4 regions of the Streptomyces sp. NPDC029674 genome follow, and region 3 is predicted to be linked to each of the others. Evidence: riboswitches for the same ligand, from Rfam matches in the RefSeq annotation. Region 3 holds a riboswitch; each other region holds the start of a gene.
The links. Region 3 has a riboswitch for cobalamin ahead of ACI2L3_RS36905 (cobalamin biosynthesis protein). Riboswitches for the same ligand answer to the same signal wherever they lie in the genome.
Positions count from the first base shown of each region.

Region 1: another riboswitch for cobalamin. It lies ahead of ACI2L3_RS03700 (ABC transporter substrate-binding protein); the one in region 3 lies ahead of ACI2L3_RS36905 (cobalamin biosynthesis protein).
Region 2: another riboswitch for cobalamin. It lies ahead of metE (5-methyltetrahydropteroyltriglutamate--homocysteine S-methyltransferase); the one in region 3 lies ahead of ACI2L3_RS36905 (cobalamin biosynthesis protein).
Region 4: another riboswitch for cobalamin. It lies ahead of ACI2L3_RS28575 (energy-coupling factor ABC transporter permease); the one in region 3 lies ahead of ACI2L3_RS36905 (cobalamin biosynthesis protein).

Region 1 covers NZ_JBJDPY010000001.1:832,695-837,576, reverse strand. Annotated here, with positions in the region: gene ACI2L3_RS03715 (DUF2017 domain-containing protein) at 16-618, shown strand; gene ACI2L3_RS03710 (amino acid permease) at 991-2,484, shown strand; gene ACI2L3_RS03705 (M67 family metallopeptidase) at 2,571-2,993, shown strand; cobalamin riboswitch at 2,966-3,116, shown strand; gene ACI2L3_RS03700 (ABC transporter substrate-binding protein) at 3,160-4,122, shown strand; gene ACI2L3_RS03695 (FecCD family ABC transporter permease) at 4,119-4,882, shown strand, end outside.
Region 2 covers NZ_JBJDPY010000004.1:126,676-131,557, forward strand. Annotated here, with positions in the region: gene ACI2L3_RS11020 (alpha/beta hydrolase) at 1-649, opposite strand, end outside; gene ACI2L3_RS11025 (hypothetical protein) at 720-1,133, opposite strand; gene metE (5-methyltetrahydropteroyltriglutamate--homocysteine S-methyltransferase) at 1,288-3,606, opposite strand; cobalamin riboswitch at 3,772-3,993, opposite strand; gene ACI2L3_RS11035 (GNAT family N-acetyltransferase) at 4,018-4,533, opposite strand; gene ACI2L3_RS11040 (LLM class flavin-dependent oxidoreductase) at 4,625-4,882, shown strand, end outside.
Region 3 covers NZ_JBJDPY010000026.1:12,985-17,866, forward strand. Annotated here, with positions in the region: gene ACI2L3_RS36900 (cobyric acid synthase) at 1-1,379, opposite strand, end outside; gene ACI2L3_RS36905 (cobalamin biosynthesis protein) at 1,376-2,344, opposite strand; cobalamin riboswitch at 2,453-2,597, opposite strand; gene ACI2L3_RS36910 (hypothetical protein) at 2,705-2,929, opposite strand; gene ACI2L3_RS36915 (anion permease) at 2,942-4,237, opposite strand; gene ACI2L3_RS36920 (class II aldolase/adducin family protein) at 4,556-4,882, shown strand, end outside.
Region 4 covers NZ_JBJDPY010000013.1:110,479-115,360, reverse strand. Annotated here, with positions in the region: gene ACI2L3_RS28595 (endo alpha-1,4 polygalactosaminidase) at 1-656, shown strand, start outside; gene ACI2L3_RS28590 (energy-coupling factor ABC transporter ATP-binding protein) at 635-1,501, opposite strand; gene cbiQ (cobalt ECF transporter T component CbiQ) at 1,534-2,283, opposite strand; gene ACI2L3_RS28580 (energy-coupling factor ABC transporter substrate-binding protein) at 2,290-2,661, opposite strand; gene ACI2L3_RS28575 (energy-coupling factor ABC transporter permease) at 2,661-3,371, opposite strand; cobalamin riboswitch at 3,401-3,585, opposite strand; gene ACI2L3_RS28570 (APH(3') family aminoglycoside O-phosphotransferase) at 3,703-4,533, opposite strand; gene ACI2L3_RS28565 (PTS ascorbate transporter subunit IIC) at 4,587-4,882, opposite strand, start outside.

The DNA of each region.
Region 1 (4,882 bases), on a different contig from region 3:
GTAGCGACGCATCTGATGCCAGGACAATTCGAAGCGATTCCAGGGGGCGGCGCCGCCGTCGCGCTCGACGAGGTCGAGATCTCCATCATCCGCTCCCTCGCCGTGCAGCTCCTGGAGCTCATCGGTCCGGGGCCGGGCGGCGAGGTCTCCGACGACCCGCTCGCGGAGCTCTTCGCCGAGGGGCCCAGCGAGCCGCCGTCCGACCCGGTGATGCAGCGGCTGCTGCCCGACGCGTACGGCGGCCCGGGGAGCGAGGACAGCGCGGCCGACGCGGACGAACTCCGGGCGTATTCGGCGGAATTCCGCCGCTTCACGGAGAACGACCTGCGGGCCAAGAAGCGCGACGACGCCCTGGCCGTGATCCGTTCGCTCGACTCGATGACGTCGTCCGGCGAGGGCGGAGCTGTCCTGAAACTGTCGGTCGAGGAGTCCCGGCACTGGCTGGGAGCCCTCAACGACCTCCGCCTGGCGATCGGCACGCGCCTGGAGGTCAGCGACGAAGACGACGCCGATCTGCTCTACCGGCTGCCGGACTCCGACCCCCGCAAGCCGATGGTGATGGCCTACCTCTGGCTCGGCGGACTGCAGGAGACGCTGGTCGGGACGTTGCTGGACTGATTCCGGGCAGAAATCCGTGCAGACGACAGCGAAATTTGTTGTAGTGGACAGGTTCTGTTCATCCGACGGACTGTTCGCTCAGCGGATCCTCAAATCCGGATAACGATCCCGTCACTTCATTGTCCGCTTTTGCGGCTTCGGGTGAAGTTTGTCCGCTTCTTCTTGTGGCGTGTGCCACAGGTGGCTCATTCCCTCACTGTTGCCACCGTGATAAATCTTCACGACCACTCGGCTACGCCACCCATGTCGCCGAGGGCGCTCGAGCCGGCAGACCGCCGGTAGCACTCCATTCGTATCCGGGGGGATCAGGACCTGATCCGCAGCCACAACGCAGATGTGCGGGCGCGGATCAGCATGGAGAAAGGCGTCACCATGACCTCAGTGCAGGTCGAAGAGCACCACGACGAGCACGGCGGCAACGGTGTCGCGCAGGACGGCTCGTCCGGCGAGGGCTACCAGCGCGGGCTCGGAGCCCGGCAGATCCAGATGATCGCGATCGGCGGTGCCATCGGCACCGGCCTGTTCCTCGGCGCGGGCAAGGCCATTCACAAGGCCGGCCCCAGCCTCATCCTGGCGTACGCCATCGCGGGCCTCGTCATCTTCTTCATCATGCGGGCGCTCGGCGAGCTCCTCATGTACCGGCCCGTGTCCGGCTCCTTCTCGGAGTACGCCCGTGAGTTCATGGGCCCCTTCTTCGGGTTCGTGACCGGCTGGACGTACTGGCTCTTCTGGGTCGTCACCGGCATCACGGAAGTGACAGCGGCCGCCCAGTACATGCAGTACTGGACACACGGCTCCGTACCGCAATGGGCGTACGCGCTGGTCTTCACCGTCATCCTGTACGGCGCGAACCTCATCTCCGTGAAGCTCTTCGGTGAGCTGGAGTTCTGGTTCTCGATGGTCAAGGTCACCGCCATCATCGGCATGATCCTGATCTGCGTCGGCATCCTCACCATCGGCTTCTCCGACGCCGGTGACACCGCCACCGTGGCCCACCTGTGGAACCAGGGCGGCTTCTTCCCGAACGGCATCGGCTCCACGCTGATGACGCTCCAGATCGTGATGTTCGCCTTCCTCGCCGTCGAGCTCGTCGGCGTCACCGCGGGCGAGTCCAAGGACCCGAAGACCGTCCTGCCCAAGGCCATCAACACCGTGCCGTGGCGCATCGCCGTCTTCTACGTCGGCGCGCTGATCATGATCCTGTCGGTCGTGCCGTGGACGCACTTCCAGCCCGGCGTCTCGCCGTTCGTCGCCGCCTTCGAGAAGATGGGCCTCGGCGTCGGCGCCGCGATCGTCAACTTCGTGGTCCTCACCGCCGCCCTCTCCTCCTGCAACTCCGGCATGTACTCCACCGGCCGCATGCTGCGCGACCTCGCGCTCAACGGCCAGGGCCCGAAGTTCTTCACCAAGCTCACGAAGAACGGCCTGCCGCTGATCGGCACCACGGCCTCCGCCGCGTTCATGCTGGTCGGCGTCTGGATCAACTACCAGTGGCCGGGCGAGGCGTTCAACTACGTCGTCTCCTTCGCCACCATCTCCGGCATGTGGGCCTGGATCATGATCCTGGCCTGCCAGATCCGCTACCGCCGCAAGGCCGACCGCGGCGAGCTGCCGCAGTCCACCTTCCGGGCCCCGGGCGCCCCGTACACCAGCTGGTTCGCCCTGCTCTTCATCGGCATGGTCATCGTGATGATGGGCGTCGACAAGGACGCGCGGATCTCGCTGTACGCCGCTCCGGTGTGGGCCGCGATCCTCGGTATCTCCTACCTGGTCCTGAAGAGCCGCAACCCGCAGGCCGCGGCCTTCAACAAGCGGAAGATCGGCCTCTCCGAGGAGAGCGCCGGCGACCGCGTCTCCAAGGACTGACCGGCTCCCCAAGGCCGCTGTCCAGCATTCGGGCACGTACGTACCACATTCCGGTACGTACGTGCCCCTCTGCTTATCCTGACGCCATGCTGACCATCACCCAGGCCCTCCACGACCAGATCGTCGCGCACGCGCGCCAGGACCACCCCGACGAGGCGTGCGGCATGGTCGCGGGCCCGGCGGGCACCGGCCGCCCCGAGCGGTTCATCCCGATGCTGAACGCCGCGCGCTCGCCCACGTTCTACGAGTTCGACTCGGGCGACCTGCTCAAGCTCTACCGCGATCTCGACGACCGCGACGAGGAGCCGGTGATCATCTACCACTCGCACACCGCGACCGAGGCCTACCCCTCGCGCACCGACATCACGTACGCCAACGAGCCCGGCGCCCACTACGTCCTGGTCTCCACGGCCGACACCGACGACGCGGGCCCCTTCCAGTTCCGCTCGTACCGGATCGTCGACGGCGAGGTCACCGAGGAAGAGGTAAAGGTCGTACAGGCATACTGAGCTTTACTCATGAAGGCGGCAGGACCCAGGAAGCCGGTGCGAACCCGGCACGGTCCCGCCACTGTGACCCCACCCCGGCCGGGGCGGGGGAGTCAGGAACTGACCTGCCGCCTTCCTCCACACGACGCAGGGGACGCGGAAATCCCCTGGAGGAGGCAGCTCAGCCATGTCCCGCCCGATACGTGTCCTGGCCGCCGCGGCCCTGCTCGTCCCGCTCGCCGCGTGCTCCTCGACGGACTCCGGCGGTGACGCGAAGCCCGCCGCCAAGGCCGCCGGATTCCCGTACACCGTCACCAACTGCGGCGTGAAGACGACGTACGACGCACCGCCGAAGCGCGCCGTCACCATGAACCAGCACACCACCGAAGTGATGCTGGAACTCGGCCTCAAGGACCACATCGCGGGCACCGCCTACCTCGACGACAAGGTCCTCCCGAAGTATGAGAAGGCCTACGACTCGATCCCCGTGCTCGCCAAGGAGTACCCCTCCTACGAGAAGCTGCTCTCCGCCAACCCCGACTTCGTCTACGGCGGATACGCCAGCGCCTTCCTCGCCGGCGACGGCCGCAGCCGCTCCGCGCTCGCCAAGTCCGGCATCGACAGCCGCCTCAACGTAGAGGGCTGCGCCAAGAAGTCCGTCTCCATGGACGACGTCTACCGGGAGGTCCGCGAGGTCGGCTCCACCTTCGGCGTGCGCGGGCGCGCCGAGAAGTGGGTGAGCGGGGCGAAGCGCGAACTGGCCGCCACAGCGAAGAAGGCGAAGGGCCGGAAGCCGCTCTCCGTCTTCGTCTACGACAGCGGCGACAAGACGGCCTTCACGGCGGGCGGCCGCGGCATCGGCAACGACATCATCGCGCGGGCGGGCGGCCGCAACGTCTTCGGCGACGTGGACAAGTCCTTCAGCGACGCGTCCTGGGAGAAGGTCGTCGAGCGCAAGCCCGACACCATCCTGATCCTCGACTACGGCGCCACGACGGTCGCCCAGAAGAAGAAGCGCCTCCTGGAGGACCCGGCCCTCCAGGACGTCCCGGCCGTCAAGAACAAGCGCTTCGCGGTCCTGCCGCTCTCCGACATGGTCACGGGAGTACGAGCACCCGAGGCGGTGAGGAAGCTGGCGGCGCAGCTGTGAAGCGCCTGCGCCGCGCCACGCTCGTGGCCACGCTCTGTGCGGCACTCGCGGTCGCGCTCGTGGCCGGTCTCGCCCTCGGCTCCGTCCGCATCCCCACGGCCGACGTCCTGCAGATCCTGACGGGGCGGGCGGAACCCTCCCCGTTCCGGACGATCGTCCTCGACGTCCGCCTGCCCAGGGTCCTGCTCGGGGCGACCGTGGGGGCCGGACTCGCGGTCATCGGCACCGTCCTCCAGGCCCTCGTCCGCAACCCCCTCGCCGACCCGTTCCTCCTCGGCGTCTCCTCGGGCGCCTCCGTCGGCGCGGTCTGCGCGATCGTCCTCGGCGGCGTCTTCGGCCTCGGCGCGGCCCTGTCCACCACCGTCACGATCCCGGCCGCCTCCTTCGCGGGCGCGCTGCTCTCCCTGATCCTCGTCTACACCCTGGCCCGCAGCGGTGGCGGCGGTTTCGCCACCGGGCGCCTGATCCTCGCGGGCGTCGCCGTCTCGTACATCCTGACCGCGCTGACCAGCCTCATCCTGGTCACCGCCGACAGCGCGGACCACCTCCAAGAAGTCCTCTACTGGACGCTCGGCGGCCTCGGCAGCGCCCGCTGGGACATGCTCGCCCTGCCCTGCGCCACCCTCGTCCTCGGCACGGCCCTCCTGATGACCATGGCCCGCCCCCTCGACCTGCTCCTCGCCGGCGAGGAGGGCGCCACCGTCCTCGGCCTGGACGCCACGCGTTTCCGCGCCGGCGTCTTCGTCCTCGCCTCGCTCCT
Region 2 (4,882 bases), on a different contig from region 3:
CGTCGTGCTCGCGGTCGATGCCGAGACCGGCGCGGTAGTCCTCGCACATGGCGTGCACGGTGGCCGGATCGTGGATCGCGCGCCTGTAGTCCTCGAAGGCTTCGGCGCCCATGTCCTGCGCGGTGGCCTTGTACCAGGCGTCGGGATCGGCGTTGATGACGCGTTCGGCGGGCTTGTCGGTCTGGCCGAGGAAGAACCAGTGCCACCAGCTCGCGGCGAACGTCGCGTCGCAGCGGCGCAGGGCCTCCCCGATGGGCACGGCGTCCAGCACGCTGACGGCGGACACGGCCTCCGGGTGGTCGAGGGCGAGGCGCGTCGCCACGTACGCGCCCCGGTCGTGCCCGACGACGGCGAACCGCTCGTGCCCGAGGCCGCGCATGACCGCCAGGCAGTCCTCGGCCATGGCGCGCTTGGAGTACGGGAGGTGCCGCGGGTCGGTCGGGGGTTTCTCTGATTCGCCGTAGCCGCGCAGGTCGGGGCAGACCACCGTGCGGCCGGCCGCGACCAGCAGGGGAGCCACGCGGTGCCAGGTCGCGTGCGTGCGGGGATGGCCGTGCAGGAGCAGGACCGCGGGTCCGCTGCCGCCGTGGCGCACCCGCAGCAGGACCCCGTCTCCCGCCCGGCGCGTCAACTCGAAACCTTCGAACACGTGCACCTCCTGTGCACTCGGAGAACGCAGGAGTGTTCTCGTACCCCGCGAGCGCGAGGAGACGAGTCCGTCAGCGCCGGTGTCCCAGCGGACACACCGCTCCGTCGCCGTCCGCCTCGTCCGGACGCCAGTGCCGAGCGCAGTAGGGGACGTCGCACTCCGCGCAGAAGCCCGCGTCCCCCTTGAGGCCGGCCGTGTGGACGCCGGCGAAGGTGCGTGGATAGCGGAAGGCGTTGCGGTAGCGGCCCGCGTCGTCGGCGGTGATGTTCTCACCGGCGCCGTTCGTGTACGCCTCGCTCTCCACGGTGAACCACCAGAGGGAGGGGTTTCTCGACGCGGCGTAGGCGGCGCGGCTCAACTCGCTCCAGCGCGGCATGCTCACGGGCTCCGTGCCGGGCGGTGTGAACTCGAGGTGCGCGACCCGTCCTTTGCACACGGCGCAGGCCACGTACAGGACGAACAGCACCGAGGGAACTTGACTCATGGCGGCGGCCTCGGAAGGGAGACGCGGAATGTTTCTCTGCTGCGCGCATCCTTCCACAGTGCGACGCGGTACAGAGGGGGTTGGGCGTGTGCGAGTGCCCTGCCGGGCGGGTGGGGCCGCACGCTGCCCCACCCGCCCGGCATCTCACACCGCGTCAGGACGCGGACAACTCCTCTCGGACCGTCCTGGCGGCCGCGACCAGGTTCTCCAGGGAGGAACGGGTCTCGGGCCAGCCGCGCGTCTTGAGGCCGCAGTCGGGATTGACCCAGAGCCGTTCGGCCGGGATGGCGTCGAGCCCCTTGCGCAGCAGCGCCGCCGCCTCCTCGGCGCTCGGCACGCGCGGGGAGTGGATGTCGTACACGCCCGGGCCCGCCTCGCGCGGATACCCATGGGCGGCGAGTTCGCGCGCGACCTGCATGTGGGAGCGGGCCGCCTCCAGGCTGATGACGTCGGCGTCGAGGTCGTCGATCGCCTGCACGATGTCGCCGAACTCGGCGTAGCACATGTGTGTGTGGATCTGCGTGTCCGGACGCACCCCACTGGTGGTGAGGCGGAACGACTCGGTGGCCCAGGCCAGGTAGGCGGGGCGGTCGGCGGCGCGCAGCGGCAGCGTTTCGCGCAGCGCGGGCTCGTCGACCTGGATGACCGGGGTCCCGGCCGCCTCCAGGTCGTTCACCTCGTCGCGCAGGGCGAGCGCCACCTGGCGGGCGGTGTCGCCGAGCGGCTGGTCGTCGCGGACGAAGGACCAGGCGAGCATGGTGACAGGGCCGGTCAGCATGCCCTTGACGGGACGGCCGGTCAGGGACTGGGCGTACGTCGTCCAGCGCACCGTCATCGGCTCGGGCCGGGAGATGTCACCGGCGAGGATCGGCGGCCGCACATAGCGGGTGCCGTACGACTGGACCCAGCCGTGCTGTGTGGCGAGGTAGCCGGTGAGCTGTTCGGCGAAGTACTGCACCATGTCGTTGCGCTCGGGCTCGCCGTGCACCAGGACGTCGATGCCCGCCTTCTCCTGGAAGCGGACGACCTCCTGGATCTCGGCCCTGATGCGCTCCTCGTACCCGGCGCCGTCGATCCGTCCGGCCCGCAGATCGGCGCGGGCCGTCCGCAGTTCCCCGGTCTGCGGGAAGGAGCCGATGGTCGTCGTGGGCAGCAGCGGGAGGCCGAGGGCGGCGCGCTGGGCCGCCGTCCGTTCCGGGTACGGCTGCGAGCGCCGTGCGTCGGCGTCGGTGACGGCCCCGGTGCGGGCGCGGACGGCCGGATCCCGGGTGATGGGGGAGGCCGCCCGCGATGCCAGGTCGGCGCGGTTCGCCGCGAGTTGGGAGGAGATCGTGTGGGTGCCCCTGGCCAGGCCCCGGGCGAGGGTCACGATCTCGGTGGTCTTCTGGCGGGCGAAGGCGAGCCAGCGCAGGATCTGCGGCTCGATGTCCCGTTCGAGGGCCGTGTCGATGGGGACGTGGAGGAGGGAGCAGGAGGCGGCGACGTCGACCCGGTCGGCGAGACCGAGCAGGGTGCCGAGCGTGGCCAGCGACTTCTCCAGGTCGTTGACCCAGATGTTGCGGCCGTTGACGACACCGGCGACCAGCCGCTTGCCGGGCAGTCCGCCCACGGCCGCGAGCGCGTCGAGGTTGGCGGCGGCCGCCTCGGTGAAGTCGAGGGCGAGCCCTTCGACCGGCGCCTTGGCGAGCACCGGCAGGGCATCGCCGAGCCGGTCGAAGTAGGAGGCGACGAGCAGCTTGGGGCGGTCGGTGAGGGCGCCCAGGTCACGGTAGGCGCGCTCGGCGGCGTTCAGTTCGGCCGGTGTGCGGTCCTGGACGAGGGCGGGCTCATCGAGCTGGACCCACTCGGCGCCCGCCGCGCGCAGGTCCGCGAGCACCTCGGCGTACACCGGCAGGAGCCGGTCGAGGAGGGTCAGCGGGTCGAAGCCGGCGGCCACCCCGGGCGCCGGCTTCGACAGGAGCAGGTAGGTGACGGGACCGACGAGGACGGGCCGGGCCGGCAGACCGAGCGCCCGCGCCTCCTTGAACTCGCCGACCTGCTTGCCGGAGTCGGCGCCGAACACCGTCCTCGGCCCCAACTCGGGCACCAGGTAGTGGTAGTTGGTGTCGAACCACTTCGTCATCTCCAGCGGCGCCACGTCCTGCGTGCCGCGCGCCATCGCGAAGTAGCCGTCGAGCGGGTCCGCGTCGACCGCGGCGCGGTGCCGCTCGGGGACGGCGCCGACCATGACGGTGGTGTCCAGGACGTGGTCGTAGTACGAGAAGTCGCCGGTCGGCACTTCGCCGATGCCGGCCTCCGCGAGGTCCCGCCAGTTGGCGCGGCGGAGGTCGGCGGCGGCGGTACGGAGGGCGTCGGCGGTGACGCGGCCCTTCCAGTAACCCTCGATTGCCTTCTTCAGTTCGCGGTTCGCGCCCTGGCGGGGGTAGCCGTACACGGTGGCCCGTGCTGTCGCGGCCGCGGGTGTGGTGGTCACGGAGATCTCCTTCGCGAGATGAATCCCTGAGATCCCGGGGACGGGACGAGAGCGCGAAGGGAAGCACTGACCGGACGGTACGGGTTCGCGCGGAAGCCGCGGTCGTCCGTCCGATGTGTGCGCCGACCCGCCCTCGAGGTCACCGGAATATCCGCGCCCGAAACGGTTCGCGCGCGGACAGCGGGCAGGTCTTCGGACTCGCGGGCACATCCTCCCGGGGGAGGACGCCTACTGGCCGTCGCTTCCCAGGACCGTTCTACGGTCCCAGTGCGTGTGACGGCGGTCGTTCCCGCTCACCGCTGCGGGGCAGTCCCGGATTCCCACCGGGTTCCCTCTTGCGACGCTCCCGTCTGGCGGACGGGGCGAACCAGCTGCACGGGTCACCTTACGGGCCCGGCCGTCGATGGGCCATCAGGGGCGCCAGTACAGCGCCGGGTCGGGATGGTCGACGAAGCCGAGGTTCCGGTAGAGCGGTTCGCCCTCGGGGGATGCGTACAGGTCGACGCGCGAGGCCTCCTGCGCGCGGAACCAGTCGAGCAGGGCTCGCATGATCGCGCGGCTGTGACCGCGTCGGCGGTACGCGGGGTCGGTGACCACGCCGATCACGTGGCCGACCCGGCCGTTGCGGTTGTGGGGGCCGGGGAACCACTGCTCGACGGTGCCGATGCCGCAGGCGGCGAGCCCGTGCTCGCCGTCCACGACGAGGATGCGCGCGGCGTCCGCGGTCAGCTGTTCCTTCAGCACGCGGGCGAGCTCGTGGCGCCAGTCGTCCTCGCCGGGCGAGGGGTTGAAGTACTCCCCGCCGAGGGTCTCGAAGAGCAGGGCCCGCAGGCGCACGAGTTCGGGCAGGTCGGCCTCGACCGCCTTCCGGACGTGGGTGGAGAGCGAGGCGGGTTGATCGGTGGCCTGGGCGGTGGGCTGACTCATGACGATCACTCTCATGTAACGCCCTTGTGCACGACAACCCTTACACGGAAAGGCTGTTGATCGTCGGCGTGGAGCGAGATAGGAAGGCGTCATGACGACTCTCGGCGTGGTGTTCCGTCCCCAGCTTCCCCCCGAGCGCCTGCGCGCCATGGTGCGCACGGCCGAGGAGGCGGGCCTCGACGAGCTGTGGCTCTGGGAGGACTGCTTCCTGGAGAGCGGCATCGCGAGCGCGGCCGCCGCCCTCGCCTGGTCCGAGCGGCTGCGTGTGGGCGTCGGACTGCTGCCCGTGCCGCTGCGGAACGCCGCCCTCACCACGATGGAGGCGGCCACACTGCACCGGCTCTTCCCG
Region 3 (4,882 bases):
AGCGCGCCGAAGCTGGTGTCGGGGGCGGGCACGAAGCGGCGGCCCGCCGCGCGGGCGACCTCGGTGAGGAACCGGCGCCGGAACGCGTCGCTCTCCAGCGACCCGTGCCAGTGCGTGCCCCACACCTCGCCGACCCGGCAGCCGTCCAGGAAGGGTTCGCCGCCCGCCACCTCGGCGACGCCGTGATGGATCTCGTACCCCTCGACCGGCTCCCCGAGGGCCTCGCCCACCGGCCGGGCGAGGGTCTTCTCCCGGGCGAACCGCACCCGCACCGGCAGCAGCCCCAGCCCGTCGACGGATCCGGCCTTCGACTCCACGTCGTCCTCGATGTGCTCGCCGAGGACCTGGAAGCCGCCGCAGATCCCGAGCACGGGCCGCCCCTCGGCGGCCCGGCGCGCGAGGGCGTCCGCGAGCCCGCGCTCACGCAGCCACCGCAACGCCTTCACGGTCCCGCGCGTGCCCGGTACGACCACGAGGTCCGCGTCGACGAGCTCCTCCGCCCGGTCCACGAACCGCACGACGACACCGGGCTCGGCGGCCAGCGCGTCCACGTCCGTGAAGTTCGACATCAGCGGTACGGCGCACACGGCGACCCGCAGCACGTCCTCACCGACCGGCGGCGCCACCACGGACTCCCGGACCGCGCCCCGCAGGGAGACCCGCAGGCCGTCCTCCTCGTCGATGCCCAGCCCGTGCTGGAACGGCAGCACGCCGTACGTGCGCCGCCCGGTGAGCCCGAGCAGCATGTCGAGCCCGGGTTCGAGGAGGGAGACGTCCCCGCGGAACTTGTTCACCAGGTAGCCCGCGACGAGCTCCTGGTCGGCCGCGCTCAGCAGCGCCGTCGTCCCGAAGAACGACGCGAACACCCCGCCCCGGTCGATGTCCCCGACCACCAGGACGGGGAAGCGGGCGGCGCGCGCGATGCCCATGTTGACGATGTCGGTGCGCCGCAGGTTGATCTCGGCGGGACTCCCCGCGCCCTCACAGATCACGGCGTCATAGCTGCCCCGGAGCTCCTCCAGGCATCCCACGACGGTCTCCAGCAGTGCGGCCTGGCGCCCCCCGTGGTAGCCGCGCGCGCTCATCTCGCCCACCGGCTTGCCCATGAGCACGACCTGGCTGGAGCGGTCACCGCCGGGCTTGAGCAGCACGGGGTTCATCAGCGCGCTCGGCTCGACGCGGGCGGCCTGCGCCTGCATGGCCTGCGCACGGCCGATCTCGGCGCCCTCGCGGGTGACGAAGGAGTTGAGGGACATGTTCTGCGCCTTGAACGGCGCGACGGACACGCCCTTGCGGGTCAGCCACCGGCAGATGCCGGCGGTGACGACGCTCTTCCCGGCGTCGGAGGTGGTTCCGGCGACCAGCAGTCCACCGCTCATACGTCTCTCCCTGACTTGGCCGACCGCGACCTTGCCGACCGCAGTGTCCGGCGGGCGGCGACCGCGACGCCGAGAGCAAGCCAGCTCACCCGCCGGGACAGCTTCACGGCCCGCTCGATGTCTTCTACGCGCACGTCACGCCCGCCCCCGTTCAGCACGGGCCGGTGCTCGATCCGTCCGCCGTACGAGAGCGTCCCCCCGAGCCGGACCCCCAACGCCCCGGCGAAGGCGGCCTCGACGGGCCCGGCGTTCGGACTGGGGTGCTTCGCCGCGTCCGTACGCCAGGCGCTCAGCGCGCCCCGCCCCGAGTCCCCGGCGACCGCCGCGAGCACGGCGGTGAGCCGCGCCCCCGGCCACCCGAAGACGTCGTCGAGCCGGGCGGAGGCCCACCCGTAGCGCCGGTACCGGGACGACTTGTGCCCGACCATGGCGTCCAGCGTGTTCACGGCGCGGAAGGCGACGAGCCCCGGCACCCCGCCGAGGGCGCCCCACACGAGCGCCCCCACCACCGCGTCGGACGTGTTCTCGGCGACGGACTCCACGACGGCCCGCGCGATCCCGTCGGCGTCCAGCGCCTGCGGGTCCCGCCCGCACAGATGCGGCAGCCGCTCCCGCGCGACCTCGACGTCGCCGGCCTCCAGCGCCCCGCCGACGGCCCGCGCCTCCCGGCCGAGCGAGGTCCCGCCGACCACGGCCCAGGTCGCGGCGGCGGTCAGCGCCACCGAACCGGCGCGTGACCGGCGTACGAGGGAGGAGGCGAGGGCGGCGGCGCCCGCCGCGCCCCCGGCGCACACCACGGCGTGCAGCGCGCCCCACCCGCGGTGGTCGCGCCACAGCACCCGCTCGACGGCGCCCGCGGCACGTCCGAACGCGGCGACCGGATGGCCGCGGCGGGGATCGCCGAGCAGCAGGTCACCGAGGAGTCCGGCGGCGGCGCCGTACGCGAAGTCGCGATCGGCACTCATGGGCTCAGCCCGTCGCTTCACTGAGGAGGGAGCTCGTACTCAGGGAGGGAACCGGCAACGGGCGGCCGCGCATGGCGATATGTCCTCACTCAGGGTGTCCGCGCCCTGGTTCGACGTGATCGGTGGCGAGAGTTCCTGGCTCGCGGGGAGTGTCTCTCCCCGGTGACAGTGGCGGGACCGCGCCGGATTCGCACCGGCTTCCTCTTCTGCCGCCGTAGTTGGCCCCGGCAGTCCACCACGCCCCGCGAATGCCCGTCAACTCGCCGTTGACCTGCGGCGGGAGAGTGTGCGGAGCCCCACACACGACGGTGGGGCGCGGGACGCGCCAGCGCGTCCCGCACCCCACCCGAAAACGCTTCGTCAGGCGACGATCAGATAGATCCCGTACGCCACGGCCGCCGCGCACAGCGCGAAGCAGGCGTACGCGCCGGTGCGCGCCGCGGTCGCGGAGCCGCCGCCCGAGGTGGCCGCCGTCTCCTGCTTCGAGAGGCCGACGATGCCGAGGGTGAACAGGCCCACCAGGGCCACCGTCACCGCGAGGCTGACTCCGAAGACGGAGCCGAGAGCTGCCCAGTCGATGCTCATGGTGATCTGTCCTTATACCGTCGCGGGCCGGGCGGGGTCCGCCATGGCGCCGGTCGTGGTGGTGGTCGGGGCTCCGACGGTGGCCTTGAGGGGCTCGTCCGGGCCGGTCGAGGCGGCCATCGCGCCCGTCGGGGGCGGGGTGACGGCGGCGATCGCGGTGGTCACGACGCCCGCGGGCTCGGCGCCCGTGGCGTCGTCGGAGCGGATCTCGTCGTCGGTGACGTTGGTGTGGTCGACGGCGTTGCGCCGCGAGAGCACCCAGATGACGGCCGAGCCCGCGACCAGGAGCGCGGCGGTGACCGCGACGCCCCAGGGGCCCTGCTTGGTGAGGAACTCGGCGCCCGCGCCGACCAGGCCGGCGGCCGGCAGGGTCAGACCCCAGGCGACGAACATCCGGGTCGCGGTCGACCAGCGGACCACGCCGCCCTTGCGGCCGAGGCCCGCGCCCATCACGGCGCCGGAGCAGGACTGGGTGGTGGAGAGCGAGAAGCCCAGGTGCGAGGAGGCCAGGATGACCGTCGCGGCGCTGGTCTGGGCGGCGAAGCCCTGCTGCGGCTGGAGGTCGGTGAGGCCCTTGCCCATGGTGCGGATGATGCGCCAGCCACCGAGGTAGGTGCCGAGGGCGATGGCCACACCGGCCGAGACGATGACCCACATCGGGGGGTTCGCGCCGGGGTTCAGGACGCCGCCGGTGACCAGGGCGAGCGTGATGATGCCCATGGTCTTCTGTGCGTCGTTCGTGCCGTGGGCCAGCGAGACGAGGCCCGCGGAGGCGATCTGGCCCGCGCGGTAGCCCTTGGCGGTGGCCTTGGTGTCGGTGTTGCGGCCGATCCGGTACGTCAGGCGCGTGGCCAGCGCCGCGGCGAGACCCGCCACGAGCGGCGCGGCGAGGGCAGGGATCAGGATCTTGGTGACGACGGTGCCGCCGTTGATCGACGACCAGCCCATCGACATGACCGCGGCGCCGATGAGGCCGCCGAAGAGGGCGTGCGAGGAGCTGGAGGGCAGGCCCACCAGCCAGGTGAGCAGGTTCCAGAGAATCGCGCCGACGAGCGCGGCGAATATGACCTCTGTCTTGAGGCCGTCCTCGTTGACGATGCCGCCCGAGATCGTCTTGGCGACTTCGACGGAGAGGAAGGCTCCGACGAGGTTGAGCACGGCGGACATGGCCACCGCCGTCTTGGGCTTGAGAGCGCCGGTCGAGATGGTCGTCGCCATCGCGTTGGCAGTGTCGTGGAAACCGTTCGTGAAATCGAACACGAGAGCGGTGACGATCACGATCCCGAGGAGAAGCGTGATGTGTTCCATTTACCCAGGCTTCTGTTGGACGTCAGTGGCACGTGGAACGTAGGCAACCTGAGTGAACGGAAAGTGAACTGGGCCGGGCGGTGCGGTGACCCGAAGCGGAGTGCGCTCCCTCCGTATGGACCAGGTGTCCGACCACGATCGTACGGAGGGGTGGTGGGAGGCCCGCAAACTGGGCGGAGTGTCGGCCTCCGCCATTCGGCGGCCGCCCCGCGCGCACCGCTCCTGCGGGCCCGGCGACCCACCGAAGAGATCCTGGTCACCTCCGGCCCTGGACCGGCGGCCCGGTAACCGGAATCGCCGGGCTGGCAGGATCGCCGCATGACTGAGCAGCGGCACCACGAGGAGCGGGAAGCGGCGCGCGACGCCGTGCGGAAAGCCTGGGCCGAGTTGGTCAGGACGGCCCGCAGGACGGTCAAGGACGGCCTCGTCGTCGGCACCTCCGGCAATGTCTCCGTACGCGTCGGCGACACCGTCCTGGTCACCCCGAGCGGTGTGCCGTACGACCAGCTGCGGCCCGAGGACGCGGTCGGCGTCGACCTCGAAGGAGAGCAGTTCCTCGGTGACCTCGCGCCGACCAGCGAGCTCCCCATGCACCTCGCGATCTACCGGAACACGGACGCCGGCGCCGTCGTCCACACCCACGCC
Region 4 (4,882 bases), on a different contig from region 3:
AGGTGCGCGCCGTCTCGCGCGACCGCACCGCCGACCCCGCCCCGGGCCGCTACAACATCTGCTACGTCAACGCCTTCCAGGCCCAGCCGGGCAAGGCGGCCGCGCGCTGGTGGCAGCGCGAGCACAGCACTCTTCTGCTGCGTGACGAGGAGGGCCACGAGGTCGTCGACGAGGACTGGCAGGAACCCCTGCTCGACATCTCGACGGAGAAGAAGCGCGCGGCGCTCGCGGAGATCGTCGGGAAGTGGATCGACGGCTGCGCGGAGGCCGGTTTCGACGCGGTGGAGCCCGACAACCTCGACTCCTACGAACGCTCGGACGGCCTGCTCACCACCGGTGACGCGGCCGCCTTCGCCCGGCTCCTGGCCCGGCGCGCCCACAGCGAGGGGCTGGCCATCGCCCAGAAGAACACCACCGACCTGCTCGACCACCGCGAGCGGATCGGCTTCGACTTCGCCGTGACCGAGGAGTGCGCGCGCTACAAGGAGTGCCCGGACTTCGTGTCCGCGTACGACGGGAAGGTCTTCGACATCGAGTACGTGACGAAGGACTTCGACACCGCCTGCCAGACGTGGGGCAAGGAGCTGTCCGTCACGCTGCGCGACCGCGACGTCCGGCCCGCGGGCGAGGACGGCTACGTGTACCGGCACTGCTGAGAGTCCGGGCCGGGGGCCCCGGCAGCCATGGCCGCCAACTCCTCCGCGGTACGCGGCTCTTGCGCCGCCTCCGCCGCCAGGCCGTACGTGCGCAGCAGCTCGCCGACGGCGATCCCCCACGGCAGGTGCAGCCCGGCCTCCGCCAGGAGGTCGCGCCGGGCCAGCGTCTCGGCCACCGGCCCGGTCCGCACCCCGGAGGGCGTGAGCAGCGCCGCGTCGTCGGCCCAGCGCAGGGCCAGGTCGACGTCGTGGGTCGCCATCACGACGGTCGTCCCGGTGTCCCGCAGGCCTTGCAGGGTGTCGAGGAGGCGTTCCTGGCCGTCGGGGTCGAGGCCCGCGGTCGGCTCGTCGAGGATGAGCACGCGGGGGCGCATCGCCACGGCTCCGGCGATGGCGGTCCGCTTGCGCTGGCCGTAGGAGAGCAGATGGGTGGGCCGGTCGGCGAGCGCGACGATGTCGAGTGCGGCGAGCGCCTCGGCGACCCGGGCCCGGACCTCGGCGTCGGGCAGGCCGAGGTTCAGCGGGCCGAAGGAGACGTCCTGTCCGACCGAGGCGGCGAACAGCTGGTCGTCCGGGTCCTGCACGACCAGCTGCACGGTGGTCCGCAGCCGGGTCAGGCCCTTGCGGTTGTACGTCACGGGGACGCCCTCGACGGTCAGCTCGCCCGCGGCGGGCCGCAGTCCGCCGCTGAGCAGCCGCATGAGGGTGGTCTTGCCGCTGCCGTTGCGGCCGAGCAGGGCGAGGGCGCGGCCCTCGACGACGTCGAAGTCCAGGCCGCTGAGCACGGTGGGCCCGTCCTCGTACGCGTAGGACACCGCGCGCAGAGCGACCACGGGTTCGCTCACGGCGCTCGTGCCGCTGCCGGCGCTCATGGTGCTCATGGGAGGAACCTTTCCAGTACGAGGGTCAGAGCCACCAGGCCCACGAGCAGTGCCGCGCCCGCGGCCAGGAAGGGCCGGGAGATCCGGGCCTCGGGCACGAGGACGCGCAGGGTGCCGTCGTAGCCGCGCCCGGCGAGCCCGGCCTGCAGCCGGCCCGCCCGGTCGAAGGCCCGCACGAACGCGGTGGCGCCGAGACCGGCGAGGGAGCGCCAGGTCGCGGCGCGGGTGGTGTGGCCGAGCCGGGCGGCCTGCGCCTGCCGGATCCGGCTCATGGAGTCCAGGAGCAGGAAGCTCATCCGGTACGTGACGAGTGCCACGTCCACGACCGGCGCGGGCACCCCCGCCTTCACCAGGCGGGGCAGCAGGTCCGACATCGGCGTGGTGAACGCGAACAGGAGCACGCCGAGCGAGGCGGCGGAGGTCCGCAGGAGCAGACCCCCCGCGCGCGCAGGACCGCCGTCCGCGAACGCCACGAACCCGCCGGGACCGCCGACTTGGACGAGCAGGGTCAGCGCCCCGGTCACGCAGAAGCCGAGCGGCACGCGGTAGGCGCGCCACAGTTTGCCGGGCTCCACGCCCGCCGGGCCGAGCAGCAGCACCAGCGCGGTGACCAGCACCAGGACGGCGCCCGGCCAGGGCGGCAGCGAGATGGCCAGGGCGGTGAGGCCGAGGCCCAGCACGGCCTTGTCCACGGGGTGCCGGCGGCGCCAGCGGCTGCTGTGCGCCGCCGCGTCGATGGGCAGCACGCCGGGTCAGTCCTGCCCGATGTCGGACGGCACTTCTTCCGCCCGCGCCTGTTCCGCGCGTGCCTGCTCGGCGCGTGCCTGTTCCGCGCCCTGGCGGCGTCCCTTGCGCAGCCCGAAGTAGTACGCGAGGACGCCCGCGCCGATGGCCGCCTGGAGGGCGAAGAGTGCCGACTCGACCTCGCCGGACGGGGGTTCGTACAGCGGCGAGAACCACGGTTCGTAGTCCGGCTTCAGCTCGGTGATCGCCGTCTCGGCCTGGGCGTCGGCCCCCGCGAACGGCTCTTCCTCGTCGTCGCCGAGGCCGAGCGCCAGGGGCAGCACCGCGAGCGCGGCGACGATGAGGAGCAGCAGTGTGTTGATCTTCGCGTTCCGGCTCATCAGGCACTGGCCCCCGTCTGCGTCTCGGTCGTCGTGGTGGTCCCCTTGCGCTGCGGCAGTACGCCGAGGCGGGTGAGCTCGCCCTTGCTCGACTGCACGAGCAGGCGCATCACCAGGACGGTGAGCAGGCCTTCGCTGACCGCGAGGGGAATCTGGGTGACGGCGAAGATGCCGCCGAACTTGCCCAGGGCGCCCAGGAACCCGCTGCCGGGGTCGGGGAACGCCAGGGCCAGCTGGACGCTGGTGACGCAGTACGTGGTCAGGTCGGCGACGAACGCCCCGAAGAACACGGTGACCATGAGCGGCACGTCGTACCGCCTGAGGAGCCGGTAGACCGCGTAGCCCGCCCAGGGGCCGATGATCGCCATGGAGAAGACGTTGGCGCCCAGGGTGGTGAGTCCGCCGTGGGCGAGCAGCAGCGCCTGGAAGAGCAGGGTGATGGTGCCGAGCACCGTCATGATCGGCGGCCGGAACAGGATCGCCCCGAGCCCGGTCCCCGTCGGATGCGAGCAACTGCCCGTCACCGAAGGGATTTTCAACGCGGAAAGGACAAACGTGAAGGCCCCGGAGGCGCCGAGGAGCAGCGTGCTCTCCGGGTGTTCCTTGACCTCACGGGTCAGGGAGCGGACTCCGTGGACGACGAACGGCGCGGACGCTACGCCCCAGGCGATCGCGTGCGCCGGCGGGAGGAAACCCTCGGCTATGTGCATGGCTCAGCAGACCCTCTCCAGCACCTCGTGGATGGACAACGTGCCTTGGCCGGTCTCCTGGCTGACGGGTCGTACCGACCGGACTCCGCCTTCCCGGGTACGTGCGTACCCAGTGGCTGCCGCGAGGGCTGGAGCCGGACTTCCCGATCACAGTGGCGAGGGCCGCACCGGCATCACACCGGATTTCCCGAGCACCAAGGCGTGGTGACACTAGTGCGCAACTGATCTGCCTGACAACTTGCACGGCGGTCACGGCGGTGGCACACCCGAGCGCACACCACCACCGCGTACGCCCCTGCTCAGAGGCCGCCCGGCCGTCCGGCCCGCCCGGTCAGAAGAACTCGTCGAGCAGCCGGTAGAAGGCCAGCTTCCGGTCGTCGATCACGTCGGCCCCGGCTGCCGTCCGCTCCTCGTACCGCCGCAGGAACCGTTCGGCGTGCGCCGGTCCGAACCAGGGGTCCTCCTCGTGCGTCAGCTCCCGCAGCGCAATGGCGAGGTCGGTGTGCCGGTCCGCCCGGCCGAGCCGGACGACGTCGATGACTCCGGTGACGCGGCAGGTCGTCGGGTCGAGCAGGACGTTCTCCGGGGTGAGGTCGCCGTGGGCGACCACCGGGTCCTCCGCCGCCGGGCGGGTGCGGTGCAGTTCGTCGAGGAGGTGCTGCCCGGACCAGCCGGCGCGTTCGTCGTCGAGGTCGTCCAGGTCGATGAGATCGTCGGCGACGTTGCGTGCGGCCTGCTCCATGGTGACCGTCAGGCCGCGGTCGAACGGGCAGTCCGCCAGGGGCAGTCCGTGCAGGGCCGCGGCGAGGTCGGCGAGCGATTCCGCCACCGCGAACCGCTGTTCCGGAGGCCACTCGTCGGCGGCCGGCCTGCCGGGCACCGCCTCGGTCACCAGCCACGCCAGGCGGTCGTCGGCGCCGCGCTCGACGATGCGCGGCACGGGGATGCCCCGGCCGGCCAGCCAGGCGAGGCGGTCGGCCTCGCCCGCGAGTTCGGAGGGCGAGCCGTCGTGGGGGACGGGGGCCGTCTTCACGTACAACTCGGGTTCGGCGGCTCCGGCTCCGGCTCCGGTGAGGTGGTGCACCTCGGCGGCCGATGCGCCGTCCGTCGCGGAAGTCCATCGGTACGCGGCGTACCTCCGCCGCAGATCGCTGCTCATGATCGGCATCATGGCAGGCGGCTCCCTGCGGCCCCCACCCGATATTTCCGGCCGTTCTAGGCCCGGCCGGGCGGCGGAGGGGGCTTCGGCGCTCCGCGCGGGGCTGCGATCTTCGCGTACGCGGGCGCGGAGTCCCCGGAGGCCGTGTCGGCGGCCGGGGTGCGGGCCACGTCGTTCGGCGGCAGCAGCGCGTCGCGGTGGGCGCCGGGGTCCCAGCCGGTCTCCACGACCCGCTTCTGGACGACGATCGCGCCGAGCAGGACGGCCGCGCCGATCAGCAGCATCAGGACGATTCCGCCGGTCTCCCCCGTCTTGGCCGCGTAGCCGACGAGCGTGCCGAACCAGCCGAAGT